Regions from separate parts of the Streptomyces sp. NPDC046465 genome, predicted to be linked through region 1. Evidence: riboswitches for the same ligand, from Rfam matches in the RefSeq annotation. Region 1 holds a riboswitch; the other holds the start of a gene.
The links. Region 1 has a riboswitch for glycine ahead of gcvT (glycine cleavage system aminomethyltransferase GcvT). Riboswitches for the same ligand answer to the same signal wherever they lie in the genome.
Positions count from the first base shown of each region.

Region 1 (4,170 bases):
AAGTTCAGGCGCATGCCGTGGGTGAGGTGGCCGCCGTGCGCGAGGTCCAGGCCGAGGATCGTGTCGCCGGGCTGGGCGATCGCGAAGAGGGCGGCCTGGTTGGCGGAGGCGCCGGAGTGCGGCTGGACGTTGGCGTACTCGGCGCCGAACAGGTCCTTGACCCGGTCGATCGCGATCTGCTCGGCCACGTCCACGTGCTCGCAGCCGCCGTAGTAGCGGCGGCCGGGGTAGCCCTCGGCGTACTTGTTGGTGAGGACCGTCCCCTGGGCCTCCATGACGGCGACCGGAGCGAAGTTCTCCGAGGCGATCATTTCCAGGGTGGACTGCTGGCGGTGGAGCTCGGCGTCGACGGCGGCGGCGACGTCCGGGTCCAGCTCGTGGAGAGGGGTGTTGAGAAGCGACATCACACGATCCCTATCGGTATGGGTCAGCCGGCGGTGAATGCGGTGTACTCGTCGGCGGACATCAGGTCGTCCGGCTCGCCCGAGATCCGAACCTTGAACAGCCAACCGCCCTCGAACGGGGCGGAGTTGACCAGCGACGGGTCCTCGACGACGTCCTGGTTGGCGGCGACGATCTCGCCGGTCACCGGGGCGTAGAGGTCGCTGACCGACTTGGTCGACTCCAGCTCGCCGCAGGACTCGCCCGCGGTCACCGTGTCACCGACCTCGGGGAGCTGGGCGAAGACGACGTCACCGAGCGCGTTGGCCGCGTGCTCCGTGATGCCGACCGTCGCCACGCCGTCCTCGGTGGCCGAGAGCCACTCGTGCTCCTTGCTGTAACGCAGCTGCTGGGGGTTGCTCATGACCTGAATTCTCCTGTACGCGGGTGGGTGCTGCGGAACGGGACAGATGTGCGTGGGGTCACTTCCGGGTGCGCCGGAAGCCGGGTCCCACGCGGGGACAACGCTACGAGCGTCACTTCTGTCGCTTGTAGAACGGCAGGGCCACGACCGCGTACGGCTCGTGGGTGCCGCGGACGTCCACGCCCACGCCCGGCGTGCCCGGGGCCGCGTGCTCCGCGTCGACGTACGCCATCGCGATCGGCTTGCCCAGCGTCGGGGACGGGGCACCGGAGGTGACCTCGCCGATGACCTTGCCGTCCAGGACCACCGGGAAGCCCGCGCGCGGAACGCGGCGGCCCTCGGCGATCAGGCCGACGAGCTTGCGCGGCGGGGCGGTCTCGGCGCGCTCGGCGGCGGCCGCGAGGGCGCCGCGGCCCACGAAGGCTTCCGACTGCGACGTCTTCTCGAACTTGACCACCCGGCCGAGCCCGGCGTCGAACGGCGTCAGCCCGGCGGTCAGCTCGTGCCCGTACAGCGGCATGCCCGCCTCCAGGCGCAGCGTGTCGCGGCAGGAGAGACCGGCCGGGACCAGGCCGACCGGCGCGCCCGCCTCCATCAGCGCGTTCCAGAGCCGCTCCGCGTCACCGGGGGAGACGAAGAGCTCGAAGCCGTCCTCGCCGGTGTAGCCGGTACGGGCGATCAGGGCGGGCACGCCCGCGACGGTGCCGGGCAGGCCCGCGTAGTACTTGAGGCCGTCCAGGTCGGCGTCCGTGAGTGACTTCAGGATGCCGGGGGACTCGGGTCCCTGGACGGCGAGCAGCGCGTACGCGTCGCGGTCGTCGCGGACCTCGGCGTCGAAGCCGTCGGCGCGGGCGGTGAGCGCGTCGAGCACGACCTGCGCGTTGGAGGCGTTGGCGACGACCATGTACTCGGGGGCCTCGGCCGCACCGAGCCGGTAGACGATCAGGTCGTCCAGGATGCCGCCGTCCTCGGCGACGATCATCGTATAGCGGGCGCGGCCGACGCCGATGGAGCCGATGTTGCCGACCAGCGCGAAGTTCAGGAAGTCGGCGGCCTCGGGTCCGGTGACCGTGATCTCGCCCATGTGCGACAGGTCGAAGAGACCGGCCTTGGTGCGTACGGCGTTGTGCTCGTCGCGCTCGCTGGCGTACCGGAGCGGCATGTCCCAGCCCGCGAAATCGGTCATGGTCGCGCCGAGCGACCGATGCACGGCGTCGAGGGCGGTCAGACGGGGGGCAGTGCTCATGAAGGAACTCCCAGGGCATGACGGGCGAGGTCGATCCTCCCCATCTGTCATCGGAACCTGAGAGGTTCGCCGGACGTGTCTCGTCATTCGAGACGTCCGGCTTGCACCTTGGGTGGGACCGCCGGGGCGGCCCGCTTTTCAGATGTGCCTCGCCCGCGCGGTACGGGGCCTGAGAGATTCAAGGGAGGGGCTTGCTCCTTCGGCGCCCCGGGCACCCAGCTCAAGCTGGTTCCGGGGACTCTCCCGCGCGGATTCGAACGGCCTGTATGGAGTTGGCGCGCACATCATTGCACGCGACTCTGTCGAGGGGGACCCGTGACCGGCCACGGATGCCGCGGCCCCGGACGCGCTTGTGCCGCATTACCTTCTCTTTACACTTGCTGGGGAAGCAGTACGTGACCGCTATGGGGAGGCCGATCACGGTGCGCAGCAGGACCAGTGTCCACGCCACGACCACCGGGGTGGCGGCCGCGGGGGTGGTGCTGCCGAAGCAGGCCGCCGCGCGGGCCGCGGAGAGCTGCGGACCGCTTCCCGTGGCCGTCGTCCGCGACCTCCGCCGACGGGCCGGTCACAGCCCGCACCGCCTCACCTTCGGCGCGGGCGACCTGGTCGTCGTCTCCGGGCTGCCCGGCGGCGGAAAATCGACCCTGATGCGGCAGGCCGTCACCGGCCCGCGCATCGACTCCCAGGACACCCGCGACCGCTGGGCCCGCCGCATGCCGCGCCTGCTGCCGTACGCGCTCTACCGCCCCCTGGTCCGCCTCGCGCACTACCGGGGACTGCGCCGCACCCTGCGCTCCGGGGCGAGCGTCGTCGTGCACGACTGCGGCACCCAGGCCTGGGTGCGCCGCTGGCTCGCCCGCGAGGCCGCCCGGCGCGGAGCGGCCCTGCACCTCCTGCTCCTCGACGTACCGGCGGAGACGGCGCTGCGGGGCCAGCACGAGCGCGGCCGCGGCGTCTCCCGGTACGCCTTCGCGCGCCACCGCAGGACGGTCGGCCACCTGGTCGGCGCCGCCGAGCGCGGCGATCTGCCGCGCGGCTGCGGTTCGGCGGTGCTCCTGGACCGCGCCGCGGCGCAGGTCCTGCGGGGGATCACTTTCGACCGCTGAGCGCCCCGGCGTTAGGGTTCGAGCCGCAGGCAGAGCGGTCGCGAGCAGGGGTTGGACAGATGGACTTTCCGGCGCAGGCACACGCCCATCCCTATGGAGGATGGCCGGGCAACGAACTGGAGGAGGTCCTTGCGGCCTCGCTCGGCGCCCCCGAGTCGGCGGGCGGCCGGATCGTGGAGGTCCTCGGCCGCAGCCACCTGTGGATCCCGCTGCCGAACGGCGGCGGCCCCGACAGCGGCACCCTGGACCTGCCGACCCTGGAGATCGAGGGCCAGGCGTACGTCCCCGTCTTCAGCTCCGAACAGCAGTTCCGCCAGGCCCTGGGCGCGGCGGCGGACCGGATGGGCCACACCGTGGCGCCCGCCGCTGAGTTCGCCCGCGGCCTCCCGCCGCAGCTGGGCATCGCGCTGAACCCCGACGGCACCGTCGGCGTCCCGCTGCCGCCGGCCGCCGTCGCCGAGCTCTGCCGGGTCGGCCGCTCCGAGCTGGACGGCCCCACCACCGGCGGCCGGGTGCGGCTGTACGAGCCGGACTGGCAGCACGACCCGGTGGACTTCCTGGCCGCCGCGGGACGGGAGTTCGAGGCGGCCGGGGTCGTCCTCACGGCCCGCCGCTGCCTGGCGTCCGTCGAGACGGACGAGCCGACGCTCTTCGTCGGCGTCGAGCTGTCCACCTGGGACGGCAACGCCCGCGACCTCCCGATGGAGGCGCTGGGCCGCGCCCTCGGCCAGGTGCCGGCCCCGTGGCCGGTGAACCTGGTACTCCTCGACGTGGCGCAGGACCCGGTGGGCGACTGGCTGCGCGCACGGGTGCGGCCCTTCTACCACCGCGGCGCCTGAGGTGTCGTACGTCAAGTCCGTGTCAGGATCGCCGCTTAAGCTGGTTCCATGACCCGGTACGACGGGTTCTCGGGCAGTCGGGCACGAAGCGAAGGGGCGGTTACGGGTGAGTGCGTCGGGCACGGCCGCGGGCGATGGGGTCTCCCCTGCACGAGCTGGCTCGGGCACCGG
Region 1 covers NZ_JBEYZK010000006.1:25,391-29,560, forward strand. The annotation lists gene glyA (serine hydroxymethyltransferase) at 1-404, opposite strand, end outside; gene gcvH (glycine cleavage system protein GcvH) at 428-805, opposite strand; gene gcvT (glycine cleavage system aminomethyltransferase GcvT) at 918-2,051, opposite strand; glycine riboswitch at 2,200-2,307, opposite strand; gene ABZ953_RS11045 (AAA family ATPase) at 2,456-3,160, shown strand; gene ABZ953_RS11050 (enhanced serine sensitivity protein SseB) at 3,220-3,999, shown strand.

Region 2 (4,170 bases), on a different contig from region 1:
GTCGTCGGCGGTCTTGACGACCACGACCTTCATGCCCGCCATGACGGCGCTCGCGGCGTTCGTGCCGTGCGCGGAGGAGGGGATGAGGCAGACGGTGCGCTGCTCGTCGCCGTTGGCCCGGTGGTATCCGCGTACGGCGAGCAGTCCGGCCAGCTCGCCCTGCGATCCCGCGTTGGGCTGCAGCGAGACCTTGTCGTACCCGGTGACCTCGGCGAGCCGCTCCTCCAGCTCACGGATGAGCGTGAGGTAGCCCTGCGCCTGCTGGGCGGGGGCGAAGGGGTGCAACTGGCCGAACTCGGGCCAGGTGACCGGCTCCATCTCGGTGGTCGCGTTGAGCTTCATGGTGCAGGAGCCCAGCGGGATCATGCCGCGGTCCAGCGCGTAGTCACGGTCGGCGAGCTTGCGCAGGTAGCGCAGCATCGCCGTCTCGGAGCGGTGCTGGTGGAAGACCGGGTGGGCGAGGTAGTCGTCCCCGCGCAGCAGAGCCTCGGGCAGCGTGTCCGCGACGGAGGCGTCGAGCGACTCGACATCGGCCTCGACCCCGAACGCGCCCCACACGGCGGCCAGTTGCGCCCGCGTGGTGGTCTCGTCGCAGGCGAGGGAGACGTGGTCGGCGTCGACCAGGTGGATGTTGACGCCGCCTTCGCGGGCGGCGCGGACCAGCTCCTCGGCCTTGCCCTCGACGCGCACGGTCAGGGTGTCGAAGTACGCGCCGTGGACGACCTCGACGCCACCGGCCGCCAGGCCCGCGGCGAGCAGCGTCGCGTACCGGTGGGTGCGCCGCGCGATGGACTTCAGGCCATCGGGCCCGTGGTAGACGGCGTACATTCCGGCCATGACCGCGAGCAGCACCTGAGCGGTACAGATGTTGCTGGTGGCCTTCTCGCGGCGGATGTGCTGCTCACGGGTCTGCAGCGCGAGCCGGTAGGCCTTGTTGCCGTCGGCGTCGACGGAGACGCCGACCAGCCGCCCCGGCAGGCTGCGGGCGAACTTCTCGCGCACCGCCATGTATCCGGCGTGCGGGCCGCCGAAGCCCATCGGCACGCCGAAGCGCTGCGTGGTGCCGACGGCGATGTCGGCGCCGAGCTCGCCGGGCGAGGTGAGCAGCGTCAGGGCGAGCAGGTCGGCGGCGACGGTGACGACGGCGCCGATCTCGTGCGCCTGGTCGATGAGCGGCTTGATGTCGCGAACTGCACCGGAGGCGCCCGGGTACTGCAGCAGGACGCCCACGACGCCGCGCTCGGCCACCTCGGCGGGAATGCCCTCGCTCAGGTCGGCGACGATCACCTCGACGCCGGTGGGCTCGGCACGAGTCTGAATGACGGCGGTGGTCTGCGGCAGCGTGTCGGCGTCGATCACGAAGGCGCCGTTCTTGACCTTGCCCATGCGCCGCGACAGCGCCATGGCCTCGGCGGCGGCGGTGCCCTCGTCGAGCAGCGAGGCCCCGGAGGTGGGCAGGCCGGTCAGCTCGGCGACCATCGTCTGGAAGTTGAGCAGTGCCTCGAGCCGGCCCTGCGAGATCTCGGGCTGGTACGGGGTGTAGGCGGTGTACCAGGAGGGGTTCTCCATCACGTTCCGCAGGATGACCGGCGGGGTGAACGTCCCGTAGTACCCGAGCCCGATCATGGAGTCGAGGACCTGGTTCCGGTCGGCGAGGGAGCGGAGCTCGGCAAGCACCTCGGCCTCGGAACGGGCACCGGGCAGGTTCAGCGCCTCGGCGTTCTTGATCACATCCGGCACCGCGGCGGCCGTCAGCTCGTCGAGCGAGCCGTATCCGACCTGGGCGAGCATTTTGGCCCGCGCTTCCGCATCGGGCCCTATGTGCCGCTGCTCGAAGGGAATGCCCTGTTCGAGCTCGGAGAGCGGGATGCGATTGGTGGCAGTCATTGCGGAGGCCTCCTGGTCAGCACGACCTGCGAGGGGTACCCCGGCGCGGGTACCCGGACGGCCTCCCCCTCTGTCATCTCAACCTGAGAGCTTCACAGTCCCGTCTCTCGACAGATCTGCTTTCACCGTCGGTGAGGAAGGGTTCGGAACGTGCCCGCCCGACGCCCGCCCTGCTTTCCAGAGTGACCTCGTCCGTGCGGTACGGGTGCCTGAGAGATTCCGGGGAGGATTTGCTCCTTCGGCGCCCCCGGAAAGTGTTTTCCGGAGAGCTCTCCCGCACGGGGTCAGCAGCCAGAAGCCAGCCTACCAGCGAGGACCATGGCCGATCCCTCGAGTGGCCACCTGCCCCGAAGTGCTCTTTCGTAGTGACTACGAACGAATAAGGATGAGTTGCACCCGATTTCGTCAGGCCGCGACCAGCTGGAGGGCCCGTGCAGACCGACATCGATCCGCGCAACCTGATCGGCCGCAAAGCGTTCGACCGAAACGGGACCAAGATCGGCACGATCGACGAGGTGTACCTCGACGACGCCACCGGCGCCCCTGAGTGGGCGGCCATACGCACCGGCCTCTTCAGCCGCGACGCCTTCGTACCGCTGGAGCCGAGCGAGCTGGTCGGGGACGGCACCCTGCGCATTCCCTTCGACCGTGCCCTCATCAGGGACGCCCCGGACTTCGGAGTCGGCCGCCACCTCTCACCCGAGCAGGAACTCCAGCTCTACCACCACTACGGCCTCGACACGACACCACCGCAGCCCCCACCACCCGACCAGAGCTTCGGCCGCATCGCGGGCACAGAGCCTCCCTGACCCGGCCCACCGCCCCCTTTCGGCCATCCCCTCTCAGCCCAGGTCCCCCACCTCCGCGCGAGCCGCACTGGATACCGCCTCGAGCCCCACCTCAGTGGCAGCTCCGCCCGTCTCCTCCGGCGGCTCCGCGGCGACCAGCGGCAACGGCTCGGCCGGTACGAGATCCGGGTCCTCCGTCCGGAACGTCCGCACCCGCCCCGGCGGCGAGTACGGCGTCTCGAAGCGCACCGTCACCCGCCCGAGGCCGCTCCCCTGCACCCACCCGTGCCCGAACTCGGCATGGCGCACGTCGAGACCGGCCGCCCACCGCCGCTCGGCCGGCGCCACCGGCTCCTCGACGCTCTCCACCGCCTGCTCACCCGGCACCGGCTCCCCCTCCGCACCGTCACCGGCCGCCAGGGCCGTCAGCGCCGCCTCCGCCTCGACCTCGGCGGCCTGGGCCTGGGCGAAGAGGTCCTCCTGCGTGTAGTCGGCGAGGCCGGAGACGCCCACGCCGAGGAGCCGCACCCCGCCCGTGGTATCCACGGACTCAAGCAGCCGCGCCGCGGCCTCCCGCACCACCCCGGGGTCGTCCGTGGGCCCGCGCAGCGTCTCGGACCGGGTCAGCGTCGAGAAGTCGAACCGCCGCACCTTCAGCACGATGGTCCGCCCCGAGTGCCCCGCCGCCCGCAGCCGCTGCACACACCGCTCGGCGAGCCGCGCGACCTCACCCCGGACCCGCACCCGGTCGTGGATGTCCACGTCATACGTGTCCTCGACACTGACCGACTTCGTGTCCCGCTCGGCCACCACGGGCCGCTCGTCGTGCGCGAGCGCCATCCCGTACAGCGAGCCCCCGTGCGCCTTCCCGAGCAGCCGTACGAGCTCGTCCTCGCCCGCCTCCGCGATCTCCTCCACCGTGGTGATCCCGGCCCGCCGCAGATGATCCCCCGTGGCCGGACCCACCCCGGGCAGAATGCGCACCGACATGGGCCCGAGCAGCGCCCGCTCCGACCCCGGCGCTATCAGCCTGAGCCCGTCCGGCTTGGCCTCCTCGGAGGCGATCTTGGCCAGCATCTTGGAGACGGCGAGCCCCACCGACCCGGTGAGACCGGTCACCGCCCTGATGTCCGCCCGCAGCCGCTCCCCCACCGCGCGGGCCGTCTCCGCGTCATCGGCGACGCCTCCCGCCTCCAGATCCACGAACGCCTCGTCAAGGCTGAGCGGCTCCACGAGCGGCGACAGCTGCCGCAGCAGCCCCATCACCTGCTCGCTGACCTCGCGATACAGCCCGAAGCGCGGCACGAGATACGCGGCGTTCGGCGCCAGTCGCCGCGCCTGGCCCATGGGCATCGCCGAGTGCACGCCGAAACGACGCGCCTCGTAGGAAGCGGTGGCGACCACGCCCCGCGGCCCCAGGCCGCCGATCACCACGGCTTTCCCGCGCAGACTCGGCTTCGCGGCCTGCTCTGCGGACGCGTAGAAGGCATCCATG
Region 2 covers NZ_JBEYZK010000040.1:8,912-13,081, reverse strand. The annotation lists gene gcvP (aminomethyl-transferring glycine dehydrogenase) at 1-1,887, opposite strand, end outside; glycine riboswitch at 2,075-2,174, opposite strand; gene ABZ953_RS37155 (PRC-barrel domain-containing protein) at 2,319-2,696, shown strand; gene ABZ953_RS37150 (DNA polymerase IV) at 2,730-4,170, opposite strand, start outside.
Region 2: it holds a riboswitch for glycine, as region 1 does, so the genes downstream of both, gcvP (aminomethyl-transferring glycine dehydrogenase) here and gcvT (glycine cleavage system aminomethyltransferase GcvT) in region 1, are expected to answer to the same signal.